One region of the Paracerasibacillus soli genome, then DNA from elsewhere that is predicted to be linked to it. Evidence: predicted binding sites of a transcription regulator. Region 1 holds the regulator's gene; each other region holds the start of a gene.
What was found. The regulator Rex, encoded in region 1, represses fermentation and respiration genes when NADH is low (regulators of the CRP and FNR family bind a similar motif). The targets are predictions, from matches to a motif close to TTGTGAAATATTTCACAA.
Positions count from the first base shown of each region.

Region 2: the regulator Rex is predicted to act here: its motif matches at 4,147-4,164, upstream of ACFFIS_RS08480 (hydroxymethylglutaryl-CoA synthase).
Region 3: the regulator Rex is predicted to act here: its motif matches at 3,346-3,363, upstream of ACFFIS_RS17280 (cytochrome ubiquinol oxidase subunit I).
Region 4: the regulator Rex is predicted to act here: its motif matches at 3,138-3,155, upstream of ACFFIS_RS02465 (cytochrome c oxidase subunit 2A).

Region 1 covers NZ_JBHLWL010000062.1:123,631-131,897, forward strand. The annotation lists gene ACFFIS_RS16055 (hypothetical protein) at 1-112, opposite strand, end outside; gene groL (chaperonin GroEL) at 340-1,974, opposite strand; gene groES (co-chaperone GroES) at 2,074-2,388, opposite strand; gene ACFFIS_RS16070 (CPBP family intramembrane glutamic endopeptidase) at 2,801-3,499, shown strand; gene ACFFIS_RS16075 (YdiK family protein) at 3,506-3,700, shown strand; gene ACFFIS_RS16080 (redox-sensing transcriptional repressor Rex) at 3,826-4,464, opposite strand; gene moaC (cyclic pyranopterin monophosphate synthase MoaC) at 4,508-4,990, opposite strand; gene ACFFIS_RS16090 (ABC-F family ATP-binding cassette domain-containing protein) at 5,411-7,345, shown strand; gene ACFFIS_RS16095 (FtsW/RodA/SpoVE family cell cycle protein) at 7,455-8,267, opposite strand, start outside.
Region 2 covers NZ_JBHLWL010000022.1:368,355-376,621, forward strand. The annotation lists gene ric (iron-sulfur cluster repair di-iron protein) at 53-745, shown strand; gene ACFFIS_RS08470 (TetR/AcrR family transcriptional regulator) at 904-1,527, opposite strand; gene ACFFIS_RS08475 (MMPL family transporter) at 1,764-3,965, shown strand; gene ACFFIS_RS08480 (hydroxymethylglutaryl-CoA synthase) at 4,220-5,392, shown strand; gene ACFFIS_RS08485 (OsmC family protein) at 5,545-5,970, shown strand; gene ACFFIS_RS08490 (reverse transcriptase-like protein) at 6,026-6,682, shown strand; gene ACFFIS_RS08495 (metal ABC transporter solute-binding protein, Zn/Mn family) at 6,885-7,820, opposite strand; gene ACFFIS_RS08500 (DUF4870 domain-containing protein) at 8,031-8,267, shown strand, end outside.
Region 3 covers NZ_JBHLWL010000067.1:89,474-97,740, forward strand. The annotation lists gene pflB (formate C-acetyltransferase) at 1-1,410, shown strand, start outside; gene pflA (pyruvate formate-lyase-activating protein) at 2,436-3,161, shown strand; gene ACFFIS_RS17280 (cytochrome ubiquinol oxidase subunit I) at 3,553-4,953, shown strand; gene cydB (cytochrome d ubiquinol oxidase subunit II) at 4,940-5,956, shown strand; gene cydD (thiol reductant ABC exporter subunit CydD) at 5,956-7,689, shown strand; gene cydC (thiol reductant ABC exporter subunit CydC) at 7,696-8,267, shown strand, end outside.
Region 4 covers NZ_JBHLWL010000008.1:85,221-93,487, reverse strand. The annotation lists gene ACFFIS_RS02480 (THUMP domain-containing class I SAM-dependent RNA methyltransferase) at 1-558, shown strand, start outside; gene ACFFIS_RS02475 (b(o/a)3-type cytochrome-c oxidase subunit 1) at 716-2,401, opposite strand; gene ACFFIS_RS02470 (cytochrome c oxidase subunit II) at 2,401-2,904, opposite strand; gene ACFFIS_RS02465 (cytochrome c oxidase subunit 2A) at 2,926-3,066, opposite strand; gene ACFFIS_RS02460 (type III polyketide synthase) at 3,296-4,288, shown strand; gene ACFFIS_RS02455 (isoprenylcysteine carboxyl methyltransferase family protein) at 4,381-4,893, shown strand; gene ACFFIS_RS02450 (cold-shock protein) at 4,981-5,181, opposite strand; gene ACFFIS_RS02445 (formate--tetrahydrofolate ligase) at 5,485-7,155, shown strand; gene ACFFIS_RS02440 (HD domain-containing protein) at 7,155-7,760, shown strand; gene ACFFIS_RS02435 (DUF2512 family protein) at 7,828-8,193, opposite strand.

The DNA of each region.
Region 1 (8,267 bases):
CCACATACTTCCCAGCCTTTCTATCATCACAATTGTCTACTATATTATCATACGAAATTTTCAAAACAATATGTGTGAAGTAAAATAATGCTTTTGTCTGATATTCAACCATGACAAAAGGTCTAAGAATAGATAGCACGTAAAAAAAAACGGCCTTCGTTCTGTTAAATTGAGAACAAGAGCCGATATAGATAGATTTTTAATTTTCATTGACTACTCTCACAGCAAACAGTTTATGATTGTTTTTGCATAATGCGTGACATTTCCGTAACATTTTTACAAAAAAGACGGAGTTTGCACTCAGCAAACTCCGTCATATCAACATTTATTAGGTTGGAATTACATCATTCCCGGCATGCCGCCCATGCCACCCATATCAGGCATTCCTGCTGGTTCTTCTTCAGGGATGTCTGCAACAACTGCTTCTGTAGTTAAAAACATAGCCGCTACAGATGCTGCGTTTTGTAGAGCGGAACGTGTTACTTTTGTAGGGTCTACAATTCCAGTATCAATCATGTTTACCCATTCGCCAGTAGCAGCGTTAAAGCCGACACCTACGTCTTCTTTCTTCAAGTGATCCACGATAACAGATCCTTCTAAACCTGCGTTAAACGCGATTTGACGTACTGGCTCTTCTAGTGCACGTAGGACAATTCTTGCACCAGTTGCTTCGTCACCTTCAAGTGTTTCTTCTAGTTTTGCTACATTGCTAAATACGTTTACTAAAGCTGTACCTCCACCAGAAACGATACCTTCTTCTACTGCTGCACGAGTTGCGTTTAGCGCATCTTCAATACGTAGTTTACGCTCTTTTAACTCTGTTTCAGTAGCTGCTCCAACTTTAATTACTGCAACGCCACCAGCTAGTTTAGCCAAGCGCTCTTGTAATTTTTCCTTATCAAAGTCTGAAGTTGTTTCTTCTGCTTGTGCACGGATCTGTGCTACACGTGAAGTAATAGCTTCAGGGTTACCAGCACCTTCTACAATAGTTGTATGTTCTTTTGTAACAACAACTTTAGAAGCGCGGCCTAGTTGTTCAATTGTAGCACCTTTAAGATCTAAACCTAATTCTTCAGTAATTACTTCTCCACCTGTTAAAATACCGATGTCTTCAAGCATTGCTTTACGACGATCACCAAATCCAGGTGCTTTTACTGCTACTGCATTAAATGTACCGCGAAGTTTGTTTACTACCAATGTAGCTAACGCTTCACCTTCAACATCTTCTGCAATTAGAAGAAGTGGCTTACCTTGTTGCACTACTTGTTCAAGTACAGGTAATACTTCTTGGATATTACTAATTTTCTTATCTGTAATTAAAATATATGGATCTTCTAAAATAGCTTCCATTTTATCTTGGTCAGTTACCATATATGGTGAAGCATAACCGCGGTCAAATTGCATTCCTTCTACAACTTCTAATTCTGTTGTGAATCCTTTTGACTCTTCGATTGTAATTACACCGTCGTTACCAACACGTTCCATTGCTTCAGCGATTAAGTTACCTACTTCAGCATCATCAGAAGATACTGTTGCAACCTGTGCAATTGATTCTTTTCCTTCAATTTGTTTTGAAATGTCACGTAAGCCTTGAACAGCTGAATCAACAGCTTTTTCAATACCACGACGTACGCCTACAGGGTTTGCGCCAGCTGTAACGTTTTTCAAACCTTCGTGAATAAGTGCTTGTGCTAACACAGTTGCAGTTGTCGTACCATCACCAGCAACATCATTAGTCTTTGATGCAACTTCAGATACTAATTGTGCTCCCATATTTTCAAAGCGATCTTCAAATTCAATTTCCTTTGCAATTGTTACACCATCGTTTGTGATTAAAGGTGAACCAAACTTTTTATCTAAAACAACGTTACGCCCTTTTGGTCCTAACGTTACTTTTACAGCATCTGCTAATTTATCTACACCGCGCATTAATGAACGACGTGCGCCTTCTGAAAATTTAATTTCCTTTGCCATGTGAATGACCTCCTTATTTTCAGTACAACATAATCATATTCTTTAAGTAGATATTCAAAACGTTCTATTTACATCCGTTTTTGAATACATATTAAAAAATTAGTCTACAATAGCTAAAATATCGTCTTCACGAAGAATTAAGTATTCAGTGCCTTGATATTTCACTTCAGTTCCAGCATATTTGGAGAAAATAATACGATCTCCTTCTTTCACGTCAAGTGCTACTTTTTCACCGCTATCCGTCACACGGCCTGATCCAACAGCAACAACTTTTCCTTCTTGTGGCTTTTCTTTAGCTGAATCTGGTAATACAATACCGCTTGCTGTTGTTTCTTCAAGTTCTACAAGTTCAATGACAACGCGATCTCCTAGTGGTTTAATCATGTAGACAACCTCCTTAATCCTTTTCCTCATATTTTTATTAGCACTCTTCTATTGCGAGTGCTAACACCAATTAATATATTAATTAATTTATAAAAAAAATGCAAGTATTGTACTTCTTTTTTATGTAAAAATGTCAATTGCTTGTCACATTTAATGTTTTCCTATGTACGATGTGATTTTTAATTTCAACTATTCTCACTATACCCATGCTGAGGCAGCACCCTAAGATATGCGAAGTTTTGTACCGAGGCATTACTGTGAATAAGGGAATTAGCAAATACATACAAGATAGTTTGATCCTGTACATTTTTTTAAAAAGCCTTCATACATTTTGAATGAGTTATAATATACGATATGTACCGTTAATTATGTTAAAATACTTCATACATGTTTTCATACAAAGTATTGAAGATAAAATTAAATCAAGAAGGAGTTTTTCTCATTGGCTAAACGTTATTGGTGGGTCATCATCGCCTACTTCATTATGCAGTATTCAAATTTAATCGTCGTCCCACCCTTACTTAAATGGCTTCCATTTGAAAATGCAACAATCGTAGTATACTATTCTATATTTGCTTTCATTGCTTGTTTAATCGCCGTTTTATTCTTGATGAAACCCGATATGAAGGCGGGTGTAGATGAAAACGCAACTGGCGCGGAATCTACCATAATGTGGATTATCGTTGGTGTATTTATGGCCTTCTTAGGACAAGGTATAGCTGGCGCAATCGAATTATATGTATTCAATGTCGAAACACAATCAGAAAACACACGCTTTATTACAGAAATTGCAAAGTTATTTCCTGCCTTTATCATTATCACAACATTGATTGCACCTATTTTAGAGGAGATTATTTTTAGAAAAATCATTTTCGGTACACTTTATAAGAGAACAAACTTTTTTGTTGCCGCAATTTTATCGGCCTTAGCGTTCGGTTTCATTCATGGAGAGCCAGAGCATATTCTCGTCTATAGTTCCATGGGACTTGTATTTGCCTTTTTATATGTAAAAACAAAACGGATACTTGTACCTATTGCTGTACATATGTTAATGAATGCAATCGCCTTATATTTTAACTTTAATCTCCCAGAAGATATACAACAAAAGACACAAGTAATTTTACACCTATTTGGAGGATAAAAAACAATGCGAAATTCTTTACTTACAAAAGGAATAGTATACTTTCTCATGGGAACCTTTTTCCTATTCATTGCAATACAAAGTGTAGAAGATACCGTGTGGAATATTACAACCCTATTAATTGCAGCCATTGCTACACTGGATTTTGGTTTAGCAATTAGATTGATGATGCTACATTTTAAAACTTCAAAAAAAAGATAATGAGGCTGGGACAGTCTGACATCCTCGTTCAAATACTATAACTAGTAAAAAGTTCCGTGTTTCATACTGCGTGTAGTAGTTGAGGGAGGGGTCTGACACTTTGGTTTTGTCCCAGCCATGTCTATTTAATCATCTTTTTTTAATGGGTAATGTTTTAGAAAATAAACAAGTGCTTGCAATTCAACTGCGAGATCAATATGATGTACCCGAATATGATCAGGCACCGTAATACGAGCTGGTGTGAAGTTTAAAATCCCTTCAATGCCATGTTCAACTAACTTCTCAGCAATATTGTCAGCCTCCGTCGCTGGAATCGTTAAGATAGCCACTTTCACATTACCAACGTGTTCCGCTAGTTCATCTATATGGTAAACAGGAATTCCACCGAAATCCATTCCTACTTTACTTTCGTCTGCATCAAAAGCCATTACGATTTTCGTATTATTATTTTTTAAGAAGTTATATTTTAAAAAAGCAGTTCCTAAATTACCTACTCCAACTAACGCAACCTCGGTTAATTCATCCTGATCTAATGTTTTACGAAAAAACCCAAGCAAATACTCTACATTATATCCATAACCTTTTTTACCTAAAGCCCCAAAGTAGGAAAAATCTCGTCGTATTGTCGCTGAATCAACTTTAACTGCTTCACTCAACTCTTTTGAGGAAACGCGATTTTTCCCCTGGTGCTGTAAATTATTTAAAAATCGGTAATATAACGGTAATCTCTTTGCTGTTGCTTGTGGAATTTTACTTTGTTCCATTATTATTCCTCCTAGCTGCTAGCTGACTTTGTTTATTTCTTCGTTACGAACGTTTGTAATCCCCAGATTTTCCACCTGTTTTTTCTATTAAATAAGTTTGACCAATCGTCATTCCTTTATCAATTGCCTTACACATATCATATATTGTCAAGGCAGCTGCTGATGCTGCCGTTAACGCTTCCATCTCTACACCTGTTTGCCCTTTTGTTTTAACTGTAGATATTATCTCTAATTCATATGTTGCTTCATCTAGTTTCCAATCAAATGTAATGTTTATTCCTTTTAATTGCAAAGGATGACACATTGGAATAATCTGCGAAGTATTTTTTGCCGCCATGATGCCTGCAATTTGTGCAACAGCAAGCACATCCCCTTTTTCAACTGAAAGATTAATAATCTTCTCATATATTTCTTTTGCTACAAAAATACTTGAGCGCGCCACAGCAATTCTTTCCGATTCGGACTTTTCACTAATATCAACCATATGTGCCCGACCTTCTTTGTTAAAATGTGTAAAATCAGTCATTCTCTCACCCCTAAGATAATGAACCTTTTCTTCTACTATACCAATTTTTACAGAAAAATGGTATAAAATCGTGATTATATTCACAAATGTATTGCGTGGAATACTTAATTTAGCTACACTTTAACGACAACTACCATTATAATGATATATATATGATTATCGGGCGTGTTTAAAAAGATAGATAACCGCACTTTCCCTACTTATGGGAACAAAGGCTACGTTCGCAACTTCCTGTTGCAATACCATTGTAACCTACGTCTTTTAGGCCCGAACGAATCGGGCTTTTGACTTTCTGTTAATTGACACTTCCACGCTTGAAGTGATAACCATATAGTCTGTGATAAATAAGGACCGGGTATCATATTTTTGAGCCCTTTAAACTTCCTTATAAATAATGATGCTTTTTTGAGGTGAAATATCATGATACTGATGCAACTAACAGGGATTTCAAAATCCTTTGGTGCTGAAGAAATTTTAAATAATATAAAATTAGAAATTAAAGACCGTGATCGTATTGCGATTGTTGGTCGTAACGGTGCTGGGAAATCTACATTATTAAAAATAATGGCTCATCAAGAAACTTACGATGTTGGGGATATATTCCAAACAAAACAATTAACAATTGGTTATTTATCGCAACACACGGAACTTGAATCGGAAAAGACAATTTGGAATGAAATGATTGACGTATTTGAACCTTTAATTGCGCAAGAAAAAGAGTTGCGTGCTGTTGAGCAAAAAATGGCCGACGCACATCACTTATCACAAGGAGAATATGAAAAACTATTAGCCTCATATGATCAATTGCAACATACATATGATGAAAATGGTGGCTACACATATGAAGCCGAAATCCGCAGCGTATTAAACGGGCTACACTTTCAAGATTATGAAGATGACACATCTATCACGGAGTTAAGTGGTGGTCAAAAAACGCGACTAGCATTAGGGAAACTTTTACTCTCCAAACCACAATTATTAATTTTAGATGAACCGACAAACCATTTAGACATTGAAACATTGGCATGGTTGGAAGGTTACCTAACAAATTATCCTGGCGCAGTCGTTATTGTTTCCCACGATCGCTATTTCTTAGATAAAACTGTAAACATCGTGTATGAAATTTCTCGACACACGATTAAAAAATACTATGGTACGTATTCAAAATACCTTGAATTACGTGCTCAAGAATATGAACAAGAATTAAAGGAATACGAAAAGCAACAAACTGAAATAAAAAAAATGGAGGATTTTATTCAGCGAAATATTGTTCGTGCCTCCACAACGAAAAGAGCGCAAAGTAGACGAAAGCAACTTGAAAAAATGGATGTGCTGGATAGACCTTTAGGAGATGAGGCGTCCGCTACTTTTACCTTTGAAATTAATAAAAGAAGTGGTAATGATGTATTGCAAGTAACAGATGTAGCTTTTGGATATGATGATTCATCTGCTTTACTTTTCAAGCATATATCGCTTCGTGTAGAGCGTGGAAATAGAATCGCCATTGTAGGACCAAATGGTATCGGTAAAACAACATTACTAAAAGTTATTACTGGGAAATTAGCACAAAATAAAGGGACAATCCAACTTGGCACAAATGTGCAAATTGGGTACTATGACCAAGAATTAGCTGACCTTTCTTCTAATAAAACGGTACTTCAGGAATTATGGGATGAGTATCCTACTGTAATGGAGAAAGATATACGAACTATGCTAGGTAATTTCTTATTCTCTGGTGATGATGTTTTAAAACCTGTCCATTCACTTAGTGGTGGTGAAAAGGCGAGATTAGCGCTTGCAAAATTACGAATGCAAAAAGCGAACTTATTAATTCTTGATGAACCAACGAACCACTTAGATATTGATAGTAAAGAGGTTTTAGAAAGTGCACTTCTTGACTTTCCCGGGACCATTATTTTTGTTTCCCACGATAGGTATTTTATAAATAAAATAGCCGATCATATTTTCGAAATGGACACGGATAGTACAGAGTTTTACTTAGGTGATTATGATTATTATGTGGATAAAAAACAAGAACAAATGGAACTTAAACAGCTGGAAGAAACATCTACTCAGAATGACCTACAAGAATCCCGAAAACAAAACTTTCAAGAAGAAAAACGGCGTCAAAGTGAAATTCGTAAAATTGAACGGCAAATTATGAAGGTTGAAGAAACAATCGAAGAGCTTGAAACGACACATGAGATGTTAGAATTAGATATGACGAAACCTGAGATATTTCAGGATCACGAAAGAGCACTGGCACTAACGAAAGAAGTTGAACAAGTTAAACTTCAGTTAGATACTAAAATGAAAGAATGGGAAATGCTCCAAGAACAACTTAGCGCATTTTGACAAACGGAAAATCAAATATTTTCCCCACCAAGGTAATAGTAACCGTATGTGAAACTTCTTATTGAAAAAAGTCGAGTGGACAAATTAAACTTGTTCACTCGACTTCTTTTTATTTAAATAAATAATCATCTTGAATTGCATTTTCAACGGCAACGCGATAAACGAGTCCTATACCAATCATGGTCGACATGACAGAACTTCCTCCATAGCTTAATAACAATAGTGGAATCCCTGTGATTGGCATAATACCGATAATCATCCCGATATTTTGAAAAGCGTGGATAAATATAAAGCTTAATACACCAAAACAAATAAATGATCCAAAAATGGAATGTTCATAACTTCTTAGACCGTGTGTTAAAAGCCTATACAGTAATATAAAATATAGGAAGACAACTAGGGCACTTCCCACAAAACCAAAGCTCTCCCCTATCATAGAATAGATAAAGTCTGAATGCGCCTCGGGATAATAAACTTCCGATGGTCCTAATCCTTTTCCGAATAATTGTCCAGATCCTAACGCCATCAATGATCGATCAAATTGAAATGTATCACTCGATTGATGATCTGGATCAAACCAGTTCAACACACGATCAATTTGATATTGGTCAAGCCCTAATACATGCTGTGACATATCAGGAAAGGAAATAATAATCCACAAAGCGCCACCAATAACTGTTACTCCACCCACTACTAATGTGCCAATAATCTTCCAGTTAATACCTGAAAGAAAAACAAACATACCCGCAATAAATACATACACCATGGAAGAACCAAAGTCAGGTTCCTGCGCAATAAAAGCAATTGGGATTAATGTAATCACAATAATCTTCGTTAACAATAAAATATCAGACTTAATTGTACTATCCACAAACTTTTCCTTATGATTACTAATAATTGTGGACAAGTAAAGTATCAGTCC
Region 2 (8,267 bases), on a different contig from region 1:
GGATGCAATAAATGACTATCATATATATACATACAATAAGGAGGCTATATATATGCGTTCATTTACTGCAGAACATACACCAGCTGAGATAGTAAAGGTTTTCCCGTATGCGAGTGATTTGTTTAAGGAAAACCACATTGACTTTTGTTGTGGCGGTGACAAAATATTAAGAGATCAATTTAAAGAACATCAAGTTGCAGGCGATACAATATTATTTGAATTAAATACACGCTATGAAAAATGGCTGGAGAATGGTCATCAAGCGAAGGATTGGGATTCTGTATCTATTTCCAATTTGGTTGATTATATTGTGGATCATCATCATGGTTATTTGAAGAAAGAATTACCCGCATTAAGTAAGTTTGTTACGAGGGTATTTCATGCCCATGGAAGTAATCAACCCCATTTGAGAGAATTACATCGCCTTTATGATGAATTTAGCCAGGAAATGGCAGAACATACGATAAAAGAAGAAGAGGAAGTTTTTCCATTAATAAAAGAATATGCAGTGAAACCGAGTGAAGAACTTTTGGAAAGAATTAGAATAGCAAATGGTGGTTTAGAAGCTGAACATGAATTTGCCGGAGATTTATTAAAAAAAATACGGCAAGTCACAAGCGGTTTCGAACCACCTGTAACTGCATGTGGAACTTATCGTGTCACATATGCACGTCTAGCTGAAATGGAGTCAAATACGTTTGAACATATTCACTTAGAAAACAATATATTGTTTAAACGGTTGTAAAGGAAAAAAGTGTTTTTCCATACGATACAAACTGTAAAAAGAAAGACAAGTAAATAAGGAAAAACAGCGGCTGTCTCCTATTTAAATGAGCAGCCTTTTTTAAATGGTATGAAGTAGGAATAAATTCTGCAAAATAGTTAGTCGAACAGCTAAAAAGATTACTTATGATCAAGCCCATTCCAAAAAAATTGTAAAATCTGATCGACCATTTTATCTACAGATGAAAATATTGGTTCATTATTAGCATTGCGATAATTACCTACTTGTAAAAGGGCAATATAAGTATGTGCTACAAATTTTGGGTGAATATGATGTGGTATTTCATTTTTTTGTATTGCGTTTTGAATCGCTATCTCAATAGAAGAATACATATTTTCCTCGGCTTGCTGTATGCTTTGTATTTGTTCTTTTGTTAAAGCACTCCTTGTTTCACGCATAAAACCATTCATATCGATATGAACTGTAGCTTGTAAATGTGCTTTTGTAATTTCTTTTAAGCGGACTTGTAATGGTTCATCCCTATTTAAAACTGTGTCGATTTGTTTTTGTATACGATACATCATTTGTACCATTGATTCTGTAAATAAATCTGCTTTACTAGCATAATAATAGTAAACAGTAGCTTTCGTAACGTGCGCTTTGCTAGCAACTTCATCTATTGATACTTCTTGATAACCTTGATTTAAAAACAGAGAAGTAGCAGCTTCTAAAATTGTTTGCTCAGTAGGTTTTTTTAAATCATTTGCACGAGGTCGGCCTAGGGACTTTTTATAACTAGCCATCTGTATCCCCCCAATATGTTGGTATAATACATCATTATACCATAGGAAATTTAATAATTACGAAATAATGATTGAAAATTAACTAACCAGTATATATAATTAATTGTATTGAAATTTACTAGCGAAGTTTACAAGAAACCATATCTCCATGCACGGGGTTTGGAAGGGGTATAATCAACAACTTGTTACATACTAAATCAAGGGTGTTTGTAGAAAAAGAGGAGGTAAGTGAAATCATGCAAAGTTTTTTAAATAAATGGGGCCAAATCGTGGCTAATTCAAAAAGTAGATGGTTTATAAGTATTATTTGGGTTGTGATTATTGCTATTTTTTCAATTTCTTGGCCGTCTGTAAATAAAGAGGTAGTTGGTTCAAATAATCTTTTGCCAGATGATGTGATGTCCATTGAAGCAAATAAAATAATGAACGAACAATTTCCTAATCATGCTGGAGTACCTTTATTAGTCGTTTGGCAACGAGATGGTGGCTTACAAGAGGCGGATTTTGAAACAATACAATCATTATATAAAGTACTGGGAGAAAAACCGTTAGCTTATCAATCAGAAATTCCACCTTTTGATCAAATGCCAGCTCAGGCATTAGCTGCCGCATCGTCAGAAGATGGTGAAGCAATTGTAACTCCGATATTTTTTAGTAAACGGGCAGAAACAGATCAGTTAAAAGATGCTGTAAGTAATTTAAATAAAATGGTGGATGGGATTTCGGACCAATCTGAACTACAGGTACAATATACCGGTCCAGTGTCCATTCAAATAGATGCAGTAAGTTTATTTAGTCAAGCGGATGTTAAGTTGTTAATTGCAACCGTTGTTATTGTGTTGGTTTTATTAATTGCTTTATATCGTTCGCCAATATTGGCTTTTATTCCGTTAATAGCTGTAGCTTTTGCTTATGGGTTAATTAATCCATTGTTGGGACTGATGGCAAGCAAAGGCTGGATAGAAGTTGATGCTCAAGCTGTTTCGATAATGACCGTCTTATTATTTGGAGCTGGAACGGATTATTGTTTGTTTTTAATTTCAAGGTACCGTGACGAATTATTATTGGTTGAGAATCAATATACCGCGCTTCGCAGGGCAATGAGTAAAACCGGGGGAGCTATTATGATGAGTGCAATGACAACTGTACTCGGGCTATTCACGTTGTCACTAGCACATTATGCATCTTATCACCGTTTTGCAGTACCATTTAGTTTAGCTATTTTTGTTATGGCGATTGCATTGATGACAATTCTCCCAGCATTATTGGCGTTGTTTGGTAGAGTCGCTTTTTATCCATTTATCCCTCGGACAGAAGAAATGAGAAGAGAGCTTGAGAAAAAGAAAGGGAAAAAGCTACGCGATTCAAAAGGGAAAAGTCGCTTACGTACGATGACGGGCGAACTTGTAACGAAAAAGCCAATCCCGATTATTGTTGTTTGTATGATTCTATTGGGCGGATTAGCCTTATTTGTACCAAAAATAGAATACACGTATGGTTTGCTTGATTCATTTCCAGAAGATATGCCTTCACGAGAAGGATATACTTTGATTTCAGAACATTATGCTGCGGGAGAAGTAGCTCCTATGTATGTAATTTTAGAAACTGTTGGCAAGTCGGATGTTGATTTAAAAGAAAAATTAGCCGCATTACCTTATGTTAGTGCAGTAAGTGATGGCAAGATAGGGGAAAGTAATGAGAACATTTTATCCTATGAAGTAACTTTAGCAATTGACCCGTATTCACAAGAAGCGGTGGACCATGTGCCTGCGATTAAATCGTTAGCGAAAGATTCGATGAAAGAAGCAGATATTTCTAAAGGTGAGGTTTGGATTGGAGGAGAAACAGCGACACTTTATGATACTCAAAAAACAACCAATCGGGATCAAAACATCATTATGCCAGTTGTGTTAGGCATCATGGCGTTATTATTGGTACTATATTTCCGTTCCCTTCCAGCCATGCTTTATATGTTAACAACTGTTGTATTTTCATTCCTATCAGCACTAGGAATTGGGTGGATTGTTATACATTACATTTTAGGTGAACCAGCCATGCAAGGTTTAATCCCACTTTATTCCTTTGTTTTCTTAGTAGCACTTGGTAGTGATTACAATATCTTTATGATGTCGAGTATATGGCGAAAAAGAAAAACGTTACCACATAAACAAGCAATTTCAGAAGGTGTAGGAGAAACTGGGTATGTCATTTCCTCAGCAGGTCTTATTTTGGCAGGGACATTCGCTGTATTAGCAGTATTACCGATGCAAGTGTTGGTTCAGTTTGGTACAATTACAGCTATCGGGATTTTATTAGATACCTTTATTATTAGGCCGTTATTTGTGCCAGCAATTACAACAGTTCTTGGAAAATATGCATTTTGGCCTGGAAAACTGTGGAGAAAACAGGATAATACTGTTATGTCTGAAAAAGAATAAGTATGAATGTATTTTTCATTTATAGTTAAATTTACGGGCTGGATATATTCCAGCCCTATTATTATGTTTTTCTCTTTATAAATGAGAAAATGTTTATAGAGAACGCAGAGGCTTTTCAATCATTGAAACGTTATATTTTTAGAAATATCATTGCTAAATATGGTATAGTGAAGTAGTATTTATGTGAATGGACTCACAATTTAGCAAACATATGAAGAAAGTAATAGGATTTTTTAAAAAAGGAGCAAATCATCGTGAAAATTGGTATTGATAAAATTGGGTTTTATACCCCACATTTATATGTAGATATGAATAAATTAGCAGTTGCCCGTCATGTTGAACCTGAAAAGTTTACAATCGGGATTGGTCAAAGCCAAATGGCTGTACCTCCGTTAACACAGGATTCCGTCACGTTGGCAGCTAATGCAGCGCTAGAAATTTTGGATGAAGAAGATAGAAACCAGATTGATCTCGTTATTTTTGGAACTGAATCAGGCATTGATCATTCTAAATCTGCCGCAGTTTATGTGCATCATTTACTAGGAATCAATCCACATGCGCGTAGCATCGAAATGAAACAGGCTTGTTACAGTACAACAGCAGCGATGCAATTAGCAAAAGGACATATTGCACTTCATCCTGAAAAAAAAGCGCTCGTTTTAGCATCAGATATTGCACGCTATGGTTTAAATACTGGTGGAGAAGCTACACAAGGTGCAGGTGCTGTTGCAATAGTCATTAGCGCCAATCCGAGCATTATGGAATTAGAAAGTGAAAGTGCATATTTTACAAATGATATTATGGATTTTTGGCGTCCAGTATACTCTGATACTGCATTTGTTGATGGTAAATTTTCTAATGAACAATATATTGCATTTTTTAATCAAGTTTGGGGTCAGTATAAGGAACAGACGGGGGCAACATTAGAAGATTTTGAAGCAATTTGTTTCCACCTTCCTTATACGAAAATGGGCCTTAAAGCATTACGCACTGTTTTAGATGAAACATCGGAAGCCGTGCAAGAGCGTTTGTTAAACCATTATCAAATTAGTACGACATACAATCGAAATGTCGGAAATATTTATACGGGATCACTTTATTTAAGTCTCCTTTCATTTTTAGAACAAGCCCAAAATTTACAGGCAGGTACAAAAATTGGACTATATAGTTATGGTTCTGGTGCAGTAGGGGAGTTCTTTGCAGGGGTATTGCAACCAAACTTTGAGCAACATGTACAAAGGGACAAGCATGAAAAACTATTAGCTAATCGTAAAGAGTTATCAATTGCGGAATATGAAGAAGTATTCCAACAAACACTCCCAACTGATGGATCAACAGTGGAATTAGATATTAATCAGGATCCAGCAATAATTTGCCTTGCTGGAGTGACTGAAAATAAACGCCAATATGTAAATAAAAACAACTAAAGTAATGAAAGTGAACATAAGGGGCTGGCTCTCTCATTTAAGGGGGTCAGACCCCCTTTTCCTATTTATTCCTAGTGTGATTTTGTTTAATTGTCATTTTAAGTGGTAATTTAATACTATGTTGATAACGATGAGGAAGGAGTGCAACAAAAATGGAACTAACAGTAAAATGGAATAAAAAAATGGCTTTTTCAAGCATGACACCATCAGGACATGATATAAAAATGGATGCGTCGGAAAAAGTGGGGGGAGAAAATACAGGTGCCAGACCGACGGAATTATTGCTAAATGCTGTAGCAGGATGTACTGGGATAGACATCATATCCATATTAACCAAAATGCGTCTAAATCCTACGAGTTTTGAAATGAAAGTAGCAGGAGAACGTGCTGAAGCACATCCGAAACGGTTTACAAAAATTCATATTCATTATGCACTGGAAGGGGATGTACCGGAAGAGAAGGTTGTACGGGCGATTACATTATCAAAAGATAAATATTGCACGGTTGCCCATTCATTAAATGCTGAAATAACGGCAAGTTATTCGATTAATGGTGCGGAGGGAAAAGAAATTGTGTGAATGTGAGGTAATGAAATGCTAAATTTAGGTCATCATGAATGGAGGTAGAAATTTTTTGCGTGGAAGATTGGAGTTGACCTACCAAACGAAAAAAGGAACAGAGGCAACATTTACTTCTGAAGATCTATTGGCTAAGAAGGCAATCCTTCTAATAGGCGACTTACAAAAAACGGGTAGAGTAAAATCGGTTGTTTTTATTGACACACATGAAAATAAATGGACGTTAAAAGAACTTAAAAAGCAACAAGAAGAAATACAGGAAGAGCCGCATGATGTGGAAGTTTACTTTGATGGAGGATATGATAAGTCACTAGCGGGATTAGGCATTGTTATTTATTATGAGCAGCGTCAAAAGACATACCGTAAACGTAAAAATGCACGTATTGAGCAAATTTTAAATAACAACGAGGCAGAATATGCCGCCTTACATCTAGCTGTTCAGGAGTTAGAGGAGCTTGGTGTTCACCATTTGCCTGTAACGTTTTTTGGAGACTCTCAGGTCGTTATAAAACAAATGAGCGGCGAGTGGCCGTGTTATGAGGTTGAATTAGTAAAATGGGCTGACCGAATCGACGAAAGACTAGAACAGCTTGGGATTCAGGCTACGTATCAATTAATTCCTAGAAATGAGAACAAGGAAACGGATCAATTAGCAATACAGGCGCTTAAGAGAATTGAGATTTCCAGTGTTATGGAAATAAATAAGGCGTAAGATTGAAAGAAATGAAACTAATTGCATCCTATTAAATGAGTGGCATGTGGATAATGGATGATTTTTCAAAAGGCTGGGACAAAACCAAAGTGTCAGACCTCTCAACTACTATATTTAGTATTATATACTGAAATTTTTATTAATTATAGTAGTTGGACGAGGAAGTCAGATTGTCCCAGTCCCTTATTTTATTTTAGTTGTGTTACTGCAATGCTTTATCTAAAACTTCTATATTTCGATACATTAAACTAAAATAGTCCTCGTTATTAGCAATATCTGCATCCGTTAAAACCTCTAAATTGTGTAAATATAAAGGTTCGGCTGCAATCTCTTTTTGAATAATCTCAGCCACTTTCGGTGTAATATTTTGTTCGAAAATGATATATTTAATATCTTTTTCTTGGGCTTGTTTAATGATGGTTACTAAATCCTTTTGGGAAGGTTCTTCTGATGAAGACAAGCCTGCAATCGGAATTTGCTCAATTCCATAATCATTTTCCCAATAACCATAAGCGGCGTGTGATACGAGTATTTCAGGATTCTTTTTCGTCTTTACTAAGTTTTGAAATGCTAAATCCAAATTCTCTAAATTACTTTTTAGTTCCTGATAATTATCCTCAAATGTTTCCTTTTCCTTAGGCATAAAAGAGATAAGTGTATCTTTAATATTTTTAGCTATTTGGATAGAGCGTATTGGGTCTAGCCAAACATGAGGATCATGGTCACCGTGATGATGATGATCATCGTGAGCTTCATGCTCATGATTCTCAAGTAATGGTATATTTTTTGCAGTTTCAACTAATGTGATATCTTCCTTTTTTAAAGCAGACGCAATTGTTTCAGCATATGGTTCAATACCTAAACCGTTATAAAAAAACGCATCTCCTTTTGCAATATCAACCATTTGCTTTGATGTTGGTTCAAACGTGTGAGCATCTGCACCAGGAGGAAGTATTGTCTTAACCTCAACAAATTTCCCTCCAATTTTCTCAGTGAAATCCTGTAATGGATAAAGTGTTGTATAAATCATTAACTTCTCGCTTCTATCACGAGATGAATCTTCTGCGCCACATGCGCTTAAAACAACGAGTAATGTCAATCCAATGGTAAGTATTGTTTTCTTTATATGATTATTCATATTTTCCTCCTAAATTACAGTACAAAATAGATTTTATCGTAATCATTCCGATTTGTAAATAAGAACCATTCCGATTTATTGTAAAACATTCTTTCCGAATAAGTATGAAATATTTTTCTAATACATACTACTAAAGTCCCTTTTATTAACAGAAAATTATGTTACCATAAAAGATATGATATTAAAATAGAAGGGGAAAGGGGGAGAACAATGCCAACGAATGATGAAAGAATGTTTGCTATGCTAATCTATTTAATAGGTATTTTTGTACCAGTGTTAGGTCCGCTAATCATTTGGTTGATGAAACGTGAGGAATCTGATTTTGTAGATTATCATGGAAAAGAGTATTTTAATTATTTAATCTCTTTTACTATATATGTAGTGGTAAGTACAATATTAATGGTTGTGTTAATTGGATTTTTACTAATTTTTGTAGTGGGTATTACT
Region 3 (8,267 bases), on a different contig from region 1:
ATTTATATCGAAAGAGATTTACAAAACGCCCTTTTAACAGAAGCAGAAGCGCAAGAATTGGTTGACCATTTTGTTATGAAACTTCGTTTAGTTAAATTTGCACGGACGCCAGATTATAATGAATTGTTTAGCGGCGATCCAACTTGGGTAACAGAATCAATTGCCGGAATGACAACAGATGGCACACCACTTGTAACGAAAAACTCATTTCGCTTCTTGCATACTTTAACAAATTTAGGTCCTGCTCCTGAGCCAAACTTAACTGTACTTTGGTCGGAGCATCTACCAGATAAATTCAAACGTTATTGTGCGAATGTTTCAATTGAAACAAGTTCCATTCAATATGAAAACGATGATATTATGCGTGATATTTATGGTGATGATTACGGAATTGCCTGCTGTGTATCTGCCATGACGATTGGTAAACAAATGCAATTCTTTGGAGCACGAGCAAATTTAGCAAAAGGTCTCTTGTATGCGATTAATGGTGGGGTTGATGAAAAGTTACTTATTCAAGTTGGACCTAAATATGCACCAATTACTTCTGAATATCTAGATTATGATGAAGTCATGGAAAAATATGATACAGTCCTAGATTGGCTTGCAGGACTTTATGTTCATACATTAAACGTTATCCATTTCATGCATGATAAATATAGTTATGAACGAATTGAAATGGCATTACATGACCAAACAATTTTACGTACAATGGCTTGTGGTATTGCTGGATTATCGGTAGTTGCTGACTCACTTAGTGCCATCAAGCATGCAAAAGTAAAAGCAATTCGTGATGAAAATGGCTATGCCGTTGACTTTGCAATCGAAGGAGATTTTCCTAAGTACGGCAACAATGACGATAAAGTTGATGAAATTGCGGTAGATATCGTGAAAAACTTTATGAATAAAGTAAAGAAACATCCAACATATCGTGATGCTGTTCCAACACAATCTGTCTTAACGATTACATCGAATGTTGTTTATGGAAAGAAAACAGGTAACACACCAGACGGTCGTAAAGCCGGCGAACCATTCGCTCCAGGTGCAAACCCAATGCATGGTCGTGACAAAAAAGGTGCGCTAGCTTCATTAAGTTCCGTAGCAAAATTACCATATGATTATGCACTAGATGGTATTAGTAACACATTTTCAATTGTGCCGAAAGCGCTTGGTCGCGATGAAGATGATCGTAAAGTTAACCTTGCTGGCTTATTGGATGGATATATGATTAAAGGTGGGCACCATTTAAATATTAACGTCTTTAATCGGGAAACATTAATTGACGCGATGAATCATCCAGAAGAATATCCACAACTAACAATTCGTGTTTCAGGTTATGCCGTTAACTTTATTAAACTTACAAGAGAACAACAAATTGATGTCATTAATCGCACATTCCATGAAAGTCGGTAATGATTAAAGACTTTACAGATTCATTTTAATGATGTGAATAAAGGATATGAACAATACACTTTCTAAACTGTCCATATCCTTTTCACAAAAATCATCTTTTCAATAACCTTAACGCAGTTGACCCAAACTGTTCAGTAGTGAAAACTTGCCTTACTAATATCGCTCCGGAAAAACACTGCGCTTTCCGCGGGCGGCTGATGAGCCTCGGGCCAACAGGACGTTGGTCATGAAGGCGTAGCGACAGGACGTCGCGTTCTTAGCCTTCCATCCCTATGACGCACTGCGGGGTCTCACCTAGGCCGAGCGAAGAACACGACGTTCTAGTGTCGGCATTGGTCACAGGACGTGACCGATCTTAGCCGACCTCCCGCAGGACAAGGAATGCTTCGGCAGCATGACATCGTACGAGGAAAAGACGTTTTATCTTTTTCGAGTCTCCGTGTTTTTCCTCCGCTGGTGTAGGTATCTTTATCCAGAGCTGATTTTTTACTAGTTTATTGAATGGCATAGTTAAGAGCTGAAAATCTATTCCCCGTAGTGTAGTTTTTCGTAATAAGACTTACAAAGATTGACTCGCATAATCACGGCGGTTGTTTGGAGCGGAGGACCGTTGACTCCTCAAAAATGCAAAGACCGCATTTTATCGTGCGATGTTTTGCTATCGTAGATTTCCTTGTCCTGCGGGAAAAGCAACAGCTGAAAATCCCACAGGAATAAATTTAAGGAGGGCCGACTAAATACGGCCTTTGCGGCCAACGTCGGCATACCCCAATGTTGGGGCAAGGCAGGTTAATTTCGCAACGTCCTGTTGCAACACCTGCACTAGTACTTCCTGTACGTCGGAAGTTGAAGCGTTGCCCGCGGAAAGCAACGGTCCGTAGCGGAAAACAACCTAGCACGTTACGAGACAGTTTGGTTTTATTATTCATTTAATGAATAGTATACGAAAGAATTTTTTTATCACGATACTCAAGTAAATAAAACACCCTAACCAAAGTAACTTTGAAATTCGAGGAGGTATTACAATGATTGGTCGCGTTCATTCAATCGAAACATGTGGTACATTAGACGGTCCTGGTATTCGCTATATTGTGTTTTTACAAGGTTGCCCCCTACGTTGTCAATTTTGTCATAACCCAGATACATGGAAAATGGGCGATGGAAAACAAATGACAGTTGAAGAAATAGTTTCAGATATTAAATCATACCTCCCCTTTTTCAAAGCAACAAATGGCGGGGTAACCGTTAGTGGCGGAGAACCGCTCTTACAAATTAAGTTTCTAATTGCTCTATTTAAGGAACTAAAAAAGCTTGGTGTTCATACGGCGATTGACACAGCTGGAGGATGTTTCTCCCACTCTCCTACATTTTTAAATAACTTGGATGAACTACTTACACTAACTGATTTAGTTTTATTAGATTTAAAACAAATAGATTCCGCGAAGCACAAAGTATTAACTGGTATGCGCAATGATCATATTTTAGAGTTTGCTCGTTATTTATCTGACAAAAAAGTGCCAATGTGGATTCGCCACGTACTTGTTCCTGGTGGTTCTGATAATGATGCAGATTTAGAAAACCTTTCTACATTTATCAAAACATTAGATGCCGTGGAAAAAGTGGAAGTTCTCCCTTACCACAAACTCGGTGTATATAAGTGGGAAGCATTGGGTTATGCATACCCACTTCAGGGTATAGAACCACCTACAGAAGAACGTGTACAAAATGCAATGCAAATTTTAGGTTGTTAGTTTTAGTATGACAGAGGCAGGGGTCAGACCCTGCCTCAAGTAGCCTTTCTCCCTCCTCTTCCATCCTCACAAAAAAAACTTAACATTTTGTTCACATTTTCACATGTCGCGTCATCGTTGATTTGACGCGATTTATTTGCCTGTTCAATAATACGTCATGGAATCTTCAACTTTTTGTAACACTTTGTGAAAAACATAACAAGATTGTCGTATATAATATTAAGTAAGAATTATTATTAATTAAGTATAACATTTTGGAATTCACCTTTATCTTTAGGCATTCCAACATATGCATAGTGTTTATGTTATCAATATAAACGAGCTATTTTTAAATAACTTGTTTCATTATAAATCTTAAAGGATAAACCTTTGTAAAAGGAGAGGTCACGATATGGATCCACTTTGGATAGCTAGATTGCAATTTGCTTCAACAACTATTTTTCACTACTTTTTTGTTCCTGTTTCCATTGGCTTAGCGTTCATTATTGCAATCATGCAAACAATTTACGTCAAAAAAGGCGATGAAATGTATAAACGCATGACAAAATTCTTTGGACACCTGTTCTTAATAAACTTCGCAGTTGGCGTGGTAACTGGTATTCTTCAAGAATTTCAATTCGGTATGAACTGGTCAACTTATTCCCGTTTTGTAGGGGATGTCTTTGGACCATCGCTTGCTATTGAAGGCTTACTTGCTTTCTTTATGGAATCAACTTTTATCGGACTTTGGGTATTCGGCTGGGACCGTTTATCTAAACGTGTTCACTTAATATCGATTTGGCTCGTATCGATTGGTACGATGTTATCAGCATTTTGGATATTATCCGCTAACTCATTTATGCAAGCCCCTGTTGGCTATGAAATTGCCGCAGATGGCCGTGCTCAAATGAATGACTTTTTTGCGATTATTAAAAACCCGCAATTATGGGTACAATTCCCACACGTTCTAGTTGCAGCTCTTGCAACAGGGGCATTTTTAGTTGCTGGGATTAGCGCCTGGAAAATAGGGAAGAAGCACGATATTACGTTATTTAAAAAGTCATTTAAAATTGCCGTCATTGTTGCTGCAGTGTCTTCTTTATGTCTAATTATTACCGGACACCGTGAAGCACAACACTTAATTGAAACACAACCAATGAAACTTGCTGCAGCTGAAGCACTATGGGAAACAGCTGATCCAGCACCATTTACGGCCATTGCCCATATTGACACAGAAAACCAAGAAAATAAATTTGCTTTAGATGTACCATATGCATTAAGTTTTCTTTCATATAATAAATTCACTGGTCAAGTAAAAGGCCTACTCGATTTACAGAAAGAATATACTGCAAAATATGGCCCTGGTGACTATATTCCACCTGTTAAAACAACATTTTGGAGTTTTCGCACGATGGTGTTAAGTGCAGTTTTCATGGTTCTTCTCTCTTTATATGGTTGGATACAAACACGTAAAGATAAATTAGCCTCAAGTCCAAAATATTTAAAATTAATGCTTTGGGGCATGTCTCTACCGTTTATCGGCAATACTGCAGGATGGATTATGACAGAAATGGGTCGGCAACCGTGGGTTGTATTTGGTGTAATGAAAACAGAGGATGCAGTATCACCTTCTGTTACAGCAAATGAAGTACTATTTTCATTCATTTCCTTTACACTAATTTATGCCGTTTTAGCAGCTGTATCCATTTATTTATTTGTTCGTTTTATTAAAAAGAACGATCAGGGAGATAAAAAGGAAACAATCTCTACTGACCCGTTTGACAAGGAGGTAACCGAAGTTGTCCCTTCATGAGTTATGGTTTTTATTAATTGCTATTTTGTTTGCGGGCTTTTTTATACTAGAAGGATTTGATTTTGGTGTTGGTACGGTCGCGCGCTTTCTAGGTAAAAATGACCAGGAAAAACGTGTTTATATTAATACAATTGGACCTGTGTGGGATGCAAATGAAGTATGGCTAATCACTGCAGGTGGTGCGATGTTTGCAGCATTTCCACATTGGTACGCTACCATGTTTAGTGGCTTTTACATCCCACTAGTGTTTATGTTACTTGCACTTATTTTACGTGGAGTGGCCTTTGAATTCCGCGGCAAAGTGGATCATCCGAAATGGAGAAATCTTTGGGATTGGGCGTTATTTATCGGTAGTCTTCTCCCCCCTGTTTTATGGGGAGTTGTTATCGCCAACTTTATGACAGGAATGCCAATCAACGCCGATAAAGAAATGGTTGGTGGCTTCTTACAGTTCCTTCATCCATTTGCATTACTTGGTGGTGTGATGTTTTTACTTGTTTGTATCGTTCATGGTCTCCAGTTTATTACATTAAAAACAGAAGGAGAATTACAAGAGCGTGCCAGAGTCCTTGCTAAAAGATTAGCACCCGTTACGTTAATTGCCGTATTGGCATTTGCGATTATCGGTTTAATCAAAACAGATATTTTTACAAATCATGGAAATATGTGGATTGCGCTACCTATTTTAACATGGCTCGCATTATTAGCAGGTAGTATACTAAATGTGAAAAAAGCCGATGGTTGGGCATTTACGATGACAACTTTGACAATCTTATTTTTAAGTGCAAGTCTTTTCATCGGCATGTTCCCGAGAGTGATGATTAGTTCATTATCAGATGCGTATAGTTTAACCATCTATAATGCCGCATCTGGACCATACACATTAAAAGTAATGAGTTATGCAGCATTGACATTGTTACCGTTTGTCCTGGGCTATCAAGGGTGGAGTTATTATGTATTTCGTAACCGTGTTAAAAAGAAAGACCATCATCTCACATACTAATGAATAATCGACCAAAATTACCATCCTTCCCAGGGAGTAACATTGTTTATATTGGTTTAGCTTGTTTGACATTATTAGAAACAATCACTACCATTGCCCAAGCAGTTTTTTTAGCTCGGGCAATTACTTTTTTATTTCAAGGAGAAACAATAACAGCCGTTCTTTCGGATATTTGTTATTTCATTATCGTATTTGTATTACGACATTTGTTTTCCTTAATAAAAGATAAATGGATTGAGAGCTTTGCTGAAAAAATTGGTAACGAAAAACGGCAAGTGCTAGTGGAAACATATTTTAAACAAGGTCGCTCCTTTACGCAAAACTTTGGTACAGGGCGCCTGGTCACACTTGCAATAGAGGGTATCGACCAATTTAAACAGTATGTCATCATTGCGGTACCACGGATGATTCGTACGTTAATTATCCCAACACTACTCGTCATCTATATTTTTACGATTGATAAAGTGTCAGCCGTTATTTTAGTTGTCACCGTACCGATTATTGTTGTTTTTATGATTTTACTCGGGATGGCAGCACAAAAAATGGCAAATAGCCAATATGAAACATACCGAATTTTATCTAACCATTTCGTTGATTCTCTTAAAGGTTTAGAATCATTAACGTATTTAGGTCGAAGTAAGCAACATGAGAAAAAAATTGATAAGGTTAGCGATCAATATCGTCGTGCTACAAATCGGACATTACGTGTCGCTTTTTTATCGTCATTTGCGCTTGATTTCTTTACAAGTCTTTCGATTGCCTTTGTTGCTGTAGGACTTGGATTTCGCCTCATTGACGGTCATATCGATTTACTACCAGCCTTAACAATTTTAATTTTAGCACCAGAATATTTCTTACCTATTCGCCAACTCGGGAAAGACTTTCATGCTACATTAGATGGGCAAGTCGCGATGGAAGAAATAGAAAAAATCATTATTGAAAATCATAATGACCCAATAGATCCTGTACAAATTCATTGGAATTCTAACCGAACATTGCAAATTGAAAATATATCTGTCCATATAGATGAACAAACATTATTGCAAAATATTACGTTCTCAACAACAGGTAATCGTATTATCGGTATTGTTGGACCTAGTGGTGCAGGTAAATCAACACTTATTCATGTTTTAGCAGGATTCCTTCATCCAAACCAGGGCACAATGAAGATTCATACTGATGATAAAAATGTCATTACTTTGGCATCACTAAAAAATGAAAGTTGGCTAGAAAATATTGGTTATATCCCACAGCATCCATATATTTTCCCAACTTCACTCGCTAATAATATTCGTTTTTACATGCCCGATGCTACGGATGATATTGTAAACGATGTTGTAAAAAAAATTGGGCTTACTGATTTTGTCGCTTCTTTACCAAACGGAATACATGAGCCTATTGGCGAAGGTGGGCGTACATTAAGTGGTGGTCAAGAACAGCGTATCGCCATGGCACGCGTCTTATTAAGTAACAAACCTATCTTGCTACTAGACGAACCAACTGCTCATTTAGATATTGAAACTGAATATGAAATCAAACAAGTAATGCTTGAAATTTTCAAAGATAAATTAGTCTTTTTGGCAACACACCGCACACACTGGATGAAAGATATGGATCATATTCTAATGCTCGATCATGGCCATGTTGCTGCACAAGGTACGCACCATGACTTAATGGCCAAAAAAGGTGTGTACTACAAATTCATTTTAAACGAACATGTCGAAAGGATGTGATGGATGATGAAAAATTGGATCACGCCATATATGAAACAATTCAAGTTGCAATGGTTCCTAACGCTACTTTTCGGACTTTTAGGAATTGCATCTGGTGCTTTGCTTTTATTTACATCTGGTTATTTAATTTCTAAATCCTCACTGCGTCCTGAAAATGTCATGCTCGTTTACATTCCAATTGTTGCAGTAAGGGCTTTTAGTATTGGGCAGGCATTGTTTCCTTATTTAGAGAAACTTGTGAGTCATGATCTCGTATTACGTATTTTAGCGATGATGCGTACAAAATTGTATAAAATGGTAGAACCGCAAGCATTATTTCTTCAATCCCGTTATCAAACAGGTGACCTCTTAAGTGTACTTTCTGATGATATCGAACGATTACAAGATTTATTTTTACGAACCATTCTACCTAGCATCTTCAGTGTAATCATGTACACTGTTTTCATCGCAGTCATTGGTCTATTTGATATGACTTTTGCTATCATGATGGCCCTTGTGTTAGGGGTAATTGTTTTTCTTTCACCCTTCTTATCATTATTTTGGTTGCGCCGTTATCATATTAGCCAAAAGAAAGTGAA
Region 4 (8,267 bases), on a different contig from region 1:
CCTTTTATCGATCCATTTTGTGGATCAGGTACTATCCCGATTGAAGCAGCATTAATTGGGCAAAATATTGCACCTGGATTTAATCGCTCTTTTGCTTCGGAAGAGTGGTATTTCATGAAGAAGAAACTATGGGATGATGCCTTTCAAGAAGTTGAGGATTTGGCAAAATATGATCAATCTCTCGATATTATTGGAACGGATATCAATCATAAAATGGTTGATATTGCAAATGAAAATAGTCAAGAAGCCGGTCTAGGTGATTTGATAAAGTGGAAACAAATGCAAGTAAAAGATTTAGTCATATCGGATGCTAACGGATATATTGTAACAAATCCTCCATACGGCCAAAGAATCGGGAAGGGAAGAGAAAGAGAAATTCAAACACTATATAGCGATTTCGGAAAAATAATGCAGCAATATCTTTCTTGGAGTGTCTATGTTCTTACAGCCTTTCCGACTTTTGAATCCGTATATGGGAAAAAGGCAACAAAAAAACGTAAACTATTTAATGGCTTTATCCAAACAGACTATTATCAATACTTTGGGCAACATGAATAAATAGGTGAGGGGATAGGGAAAGTACTGCATGTTGGATACAAAAAGTATCATGATTAAGACACAAATGCAGGCATTGCGATTGAATGGCAATGCCTGCAAAGGTTGTTCTACTTTTTTATCGTAAGTCGTCCTTAACGGGCTGCTTACGCTTTTTTATTTAGTTATTACCTATAGGCCAAGTGAACGGCGGTGATCCCGGCGGTGAATTTTGAATCATATCCATGACAGGCATACTGTAAGCAAATAAAATTAATGCGACTGTGATACCAATCCATAATTTCCAGTTATCAAACCATGCTGGTGTAGGCTGTGCATCCACTTCTTCTTCTGCAAGCGGATATTCTTCAATCCCTTTGGGAGCTAAGAATGTCAATTTGATGAAAATATAAACCATCAAAATTATCCCGATAAATAAAATCGTTCCCCCAACTGCTTGTGCTAACTGGTACCAGATCCATTCATGAGCCTGGTCTGTGCCACCATATTCGGAGAAATTCGAACGTCTAGGTCCTCCTAATAATCCTTGAATATGCATTGCTGTTGACATGATTGTCATACCGATTGTCCAAATATATGTTTGGATGATACCTAATTTATTTATTTGTGGTGTCAATTTTCTTCCTGTTAAGTGCGGTAGCAACCAATAACTAATTCCAAAGAATGTTAATAACACGGATGCCGCTACTGTTAAATGAAAGTGACCGGTTACCCATATCGTATTGTGAATAACAGAATTTAGCTGGTGTGAAGCGTTTATAATTCCACCTGCTCCACCAGGAATAAAGAATAACATCCCGATAAATGGTGCTAAGAAACGCACATCTTTCCAAGGTAATTTTTTAAACCAACCAAATAAACTTGTATAACCTTTTTTACGACCTGTAATTTCAAATGTTGCAAATAACGAGAAAGCAGTCATTAATGTTGGAATAACAACCATCATCGTCAATGTAACTTGGATAAATTTCCACATCGGTTCTATTCCTGGTTCCGTTAACTGATGGTGGAAACCAACTGGAATAGAGAAAAATAATAGTAAGATAAAGGACATTCTTGCTAATGAGTCACTAAATATTTTCCCGCCAATAATTTTCGGGATAATTGTGTACCAAGCCATATAAGCAGGTAGTAACCAAAAGTAAACAAGTGGGTGACCAAAATACCAAAATAATGTTCTAGTTAAAAGTACGTTTACTGTTGCTGTATAACCTAGTGACCAAGGTAATATTAGAAATAATACCGATACTGCAACACCAAGTGAAGCTATAAACCACATGATCATATTGATTGTGACCATAAAAGCCGGTAGAGGCGACTTTTCACCAGGATGTTGCTTTTTCCAACTATAGAGCTGGTGCCAATTTACAAAACCTGCGATCCAACTTCCTACAATAACCAGTGCAAGACCGATATAAAAAACTGGATGTGCTTTCAAAGGTGTGTAAAATGTATAAAGTACACTTGCTTTCCCTAAAAGAATTGTTGTAGCCGTCATGATAGTACCGATGAGCATAACCCAAAAACTTAGCCAAGCGTACTTTCTTTGTTTATTAGATATTCCTACCGACTTTGAAATAAATGAAAACTGGAAACCGATAATAAAAAACGTCGTAAGGACTAGTCCCAAAATAACACCATGAACCGTTAGAATTTGGTAATAACCAATTCCTGCCGGTAATGTTAATTTACCTGAACGGACTAACGTTTGTAATAACCCCATTAATCCACCGATAAACAATGAAATAAACGCTACATACATAAAAGACATATAAAGTTTTGCATCTTTTTTTGAAATCGGATATGTTCCAATACTAGTTACTGCTTCTGTTTGCTTCAAACCCATTATTCATACACCTCCAAAGTAGCGTACATCATATGGTGACCTACACCACAATATTCATTACATACGATTGTATATATACCTGGTTTTTTTAATACTGTTTCTAATTGCGAGATATAACCAGGCTCAACCATCATGTTTACATTCGTTCCCGCAACGTTAAAACCGTGTACCACATCAGGTGTCGTAACTTGGAATAAAACGTTTGAACCAGCAGGGATTCGAATATGTTTGACTGGAGCACCATCGTCATCTTTTCCAAAATCATAATTAAATGCTGAGGCGATTAAATTTACAACATATTGATTGTCGTCAACTTTTGTTAATCCTAGATTTTCTGGTTTAAAATCCTCATACGCTTGAATATTATTTGGATCAATTGTTACACCGTGACTTTGTGGATGTGTCCCTTTCCAAAATGCCCCGTATCCTAAAATAAGTAGAAAGACAACTAGTGAACCGATTCCAAAAGTTAACCAAATTTTTTCATATTTATGTAAGTGCATGAAAGTTCACTCCCCCTATTTTTATCTTGAAAGAAATAGTGCAAAAACCCCGAACCACGAAATAAGAATAATCATACCAAGAACCATAACTGAAATAAGTGTGCCTTTTAAGTTGGATGTTTCATTTTCAACGTGCTTTTGCTTGTTGATTTTGGTCGCCATCTTTCATCTTCTCCTTTTTGTTTATTTGACTCATTTCCATCATACAAAAATTACAAACGGAATTTAACATGATATTGAAAGCTTCACAATTTGTTCAAACACTTGATATAACAGCGATTGCGATAGTTTTATAAACCTTTTCGTTAATAAAGTATGTGTCATAAATATGACGGAATGAGTAATAATCTTTGAAAATAGTGACAAAATAGTAATAAAAAAGGTGACTAAGATGACATACATTTGTTCGGTTGGTTTAGCAATCCCAGATTTTAATATCTCTCAACAAACGGTTAAAAATCTTGTACGTACTCTTTTCCAAGATCACGCTAGAAGAATAAATAGATTGCTACCTGTCTTTGACAATGCAGCTATTGAAAATAGGCAATTTGTTGTGGATGAGGATTGGTTTTTAACACACCATTCTTTTGAAGAGAAAAATGCATTATATGTTCAAAACGCAATTGATTATTCTGTTAAGGCGGTTCAACAATGTCTTTCAAACGATCATTTTCTACATGAAAAAGTGCCATTTGAAGCAGTTGATTTAATTGTATTTGTTTCTAGTACTGGCATAGCAACTCCTAGTATTGACGCCAGAATAATGAATAAGCTCCCATTCCGATCTGACGTTATACGAATGCCTTTATGGGGGCTAGGGTGTGCTGGAGGAGCTATGGGACTTTCACGTGCATATGACTGGTTAAAGGCAAATCCAAAACAAACTGCATTAGTAATTTGTTGTGAATTATGTAGTTTAACTTTTCAAAAGGATGACATGAGTAAAAGCAATGTAGTAGGAACAGCACTATTTGCAGATGGAATCGCAGCAACATTACTTGTAGGAGATGCATCGCCGTATCAAAAGAATGTAAAAATAAAGAAACCGAAGATTACATATACAAATTCATTCACAGAGAAAGATAGTGAAGATGTGATGGGGTGGAATGTAACAGATCAGGGATTAGAGGTAATATTTTCAAAGAGTATCCCACATCTCGTTGATACAATTTGGAAAGAACATGTGAAAGATACTCTACAAAAACTAGATATTACGAGTGATGAAATTGATTCCTATATTGCACACCCTGGAGGAAAGAAAGTATTGGAAGCAATGTGCCAATCTATGCAACTTTCTATGGATAAACTAAAATTTTCATATGAGGTACTTCGACAGCATGGTAATATGTCCTCCGCAACGGTATTTTACGTATTAAAAAAATAGATGAAGGAACAGTCCATTCAGAATGATAAAAGTATACTATGTGCATTAGGGCCTGGATTTAGTTCTGAATTATTATTATTGGAGTGGAATAAATGAAAACATGGATCTGGCTATTCATATTATTTATCATAGGTCAAAGACTCGTTGAATTAGTGATTGCCAAACGAAATGAAAAATGGATGATGGCAAGGGGAGGGATTATAAAGGGGGAAAATCATTACAAGTGGTTTATTATCCTCCATACATTATTTTTCATCTTTATTGTCGGAGAGGTTTACGTGTTTCAGCGTTCCGTCATGTTAAATTACCTATTACTTTTGATATTTGTTATGACCCAATTAGCGAGAGTGTGGTGCATCACAACTTTAGGAAAGTTCTGGAATACAAAAATTATTGTATTGCCTAGAGTTGCACTTATCAAAAAGGGCCCCTATAAATATGTAAAACATCCAAATTATATTATCGTAGGTATAGAATTATTTATCATACCACTTTTATTTGGGGCATATTTTACCGCTGTACTTTTTCCTTTGTTACATTTATTACTATTAAAAGTTAGAATACCAAAGGAAGAAAAAGCATTAGCTACAGTAACGAAAATGTAGCTGATTGTAACTTCAGATAATACTAAAGTTAAGAAGACAGAAAAAGCGGTAATCAAGTGATTACCGCTTAAGCATTTTATAAAAGGCTTACTTTTTTGTAACGTTTGCTGCTTGAGGTCCACGTTCGCCTTCAACAATTTCGAATGTAACTTCTTCGCCTTCTTCAAGTGTTTTAAAACCTTCACCTTGAATTGCTGAATAATGTACGAATACGTCATTACCCTCTTCAGCTTGAATAAAACCATAACCTTTTTCTGCGTTAAACCATTTTACTACTCCGTTTTCCATGTGAATAATTCCTCCTAAAAGCTTCCTTGCACGTAAAACGTGTGTGAATTACAAAGTAAGCAAATTGTATGAAAAGTAATAACGATATCTTTGTTTATGTTATTTATATTTCATGTGCAACATGCCTCTTTGCTTGTGTTAAATATAGCGCATTTTGTCTTGTGGGTCAAGGCATTGGCCTATTATTTTGCTAATCGCCTTGGAAATTGTAAGCGTTTTATGGAGAGATATATTGCAAATTTTGTTACAATATGAATAGAAAGAAAGATAAAGCACATCACTGTAGAAAGGGAGTAGGCTAATTTGAAAACAGATATTGAAATTGCACAAGAAGCATCTTTAAAGCCGATTCATGAAATTGCAGGGAGTTTAGGGTTGTCAGAAGAGGATTGGGAACCATATGGACATACAAAAGCAAAGTTATCAGATAAACTCTTAAGTAAACTTCATCATCATAAAGACGGAAAGATTATTCTAGTAACTTCTATCAATCCAACTCCTGCGGGTGAAGGAAAGTCTACTGTTACAGTTGGCTTAGGCCAAGCAATGAATAAAATCGGCAAAAAGACAGTCATTGCGCTACGGGAACCTTCATTAGGACCAGTTATGGGAATTAAAGGTGGGGCAGCGGGTGGTGGATATTCTCAAGTATTACCAATGGAAGATATTAATTTACACTTTACCGGTGATTTGCACGCCATTACAACTGCTAACAATGCATTAGCCGCATTAATTGATAATCATATCCAACAAGGAAATGCATTACACATTGATCCACGCAGGATTGTATGGAAACGAGTAATGGATATGAATGATCGAGCGTTAAGACAAGTCGTTGTAGGTCTTGGTGGGCCGAAAAGAGGTGTGCCACGAGAAGATGGTTTTAATATTACAGTTGCCTCAGAAATTATGGCCATTCTTTGTTTGGCAAATGATCTACAAGATTTAAAAGAGAAAATCGCTCGCATTGTTATTGGTTACACATACGATGAAACACCTATAACCGTAAAGGATCTTGAAGCAGAAGGAGCATTAACAGTTCTATTAAAAGATGCAATTAAACCAAATTTAGTGCAGACAATTGAAAACACTCCTGCGATAATTCACGGTGGACCTTTTGCTAATATTGCACATGGTTGTAATAGTATTATGGCAACCAAAACCGCCGCAAAACTTGGAGATTATGTTATCACTGAGGCGGGATTTGGCGCAGACTTAGGCGCGGAAAAATTCTTGAATATTAAGTCACGTGCTGGTAATTTTAAACCCGATGCAGTTGTAATTGTTGCAACTGTCCGCGCATTGAAGATGCATGGTGGGGTTTCCAAAGGTGATTTAACGAATGAAAATGTTGCAGCATTAGCTGAGGGCATGGAAAATTTAGCAAAACATATTGAAACAATAGAAACATTTGGGTTACCTTTTGTTGTCGCTATTAATAAATTCCCAACAGACACACCAAGTGAAACCGCATATATTGAAAAATGGTGTGAAAGTCGTCATATCGACGTAGCTTTAACAGATGTTTGGGCAAAAGGTGGAGAAGGGGGGATTAATTTAGCTGAAAAAGTAGTGGAGAAGGCAAGTGCCGGTAACCAATCATTTAAACATCTTTACGAACTTGATGATTCATTAGAAACAAAGATTAGAAAAATCGCCCAAACTGTATATGGAGCAAAGGATATCTCTCTAACAAATCAAGCTAAACAACAAATCGCCTTTTATGAAACACAAGGTTGGGGGAATCTTCCAGTATGTATGGCGAAAACACAATATTCTTTGTCGGATGATCCCAAAATGGTTGGTCGCCCACAAGATTTCATTATATCTATTCGTGAATTACGTCCTTCTATCGGCGCAGGTTTTATTGTTGTGTTAACTGGTGACGTTATGACAATGCCAGGTCTCCCTAAAAAACCAGCAGCTTTAAATATGGACGTGAAAGAAAATGGTAAAATCGTAGGGTTATTTTGATGGATGCAATCAGGCAAATACAGGAAATCAAGACATATGTAAAGGATTTATTTCTACACGATACGACTGGACATGATGTTGAACATATGCAACGAGTAGCGCAACTAGCAGTCTATATTGCGGAGAAAGAAGGCGCAGATTCATACTTATGTGAGGTTGCTGCATGGTTACATGATGTAGGGGATCATAAGCTGTTTGATCAACCTGATGTGGTAAAAGAAGAACTACAACAATTTTTACGTACACTTTCGTTTACATCTATTGAAATAAATACAATCCTTTCAATAATAGATAGCGTGTCTTTTACGAAAGGAAAAAGGATACCAGATACATTGGAAGGAAAAATCGTTCAAGATGCTGACCGTTTAGATGCAATAGGGGCCATTGGTATTGCTCGAACTTTTGCATATGGTGGAGCAAAAGGTCAACGACTATATGATAGCAATGAAACAAACAATTCATCACTTAGGCATTTTTCGGACAAATTATTAAAGTTGCGTGATGTCATGCACACTAGAAGTGCCCGCGGTATTGCAGAACAACGTCATGCATTTATGGAAAATTATCTGAAACAATTCCTAAGTGAATGGAATTTTTCAGAATAAGAAATCAAAGCAAGCAAGTAGCCATAACGTACTTGTTTGCTTTGATTGAACTGTATTTAACAGTATACTATCTGTTAGCAAAAGAATCATTCCGCACACGCCCACTACGTAATAGCCATGCATGTTGGAAATATTCAGCAATAGCAATTACGATTCCTGTTAAAACAGCACCCCAAAATGTCACTGAAGTACCTAAGAATATAATTGCACCAAAGTAAACAATTGCTGCGGTTACAAGAAAATCTAATAAAGTACTTAATATATTTGTATCTTTACGTAACATGACGATTTCCAACATATATCCTATAATGGCCGCGACTATACCTAACAGTATAGGCTGATACCACCGAGAGAAATATACATTTGGGAAAATCCAAGAAGATACTAAAATACCGATTGGTGTAACAATTAATTTTAATACGAGTCCAGACATATCTCATGCTCCTTTTTGATAGATATGTCTAGTATTTACCAAATAAAGTAGAATATGACTGTTATAACAAATAA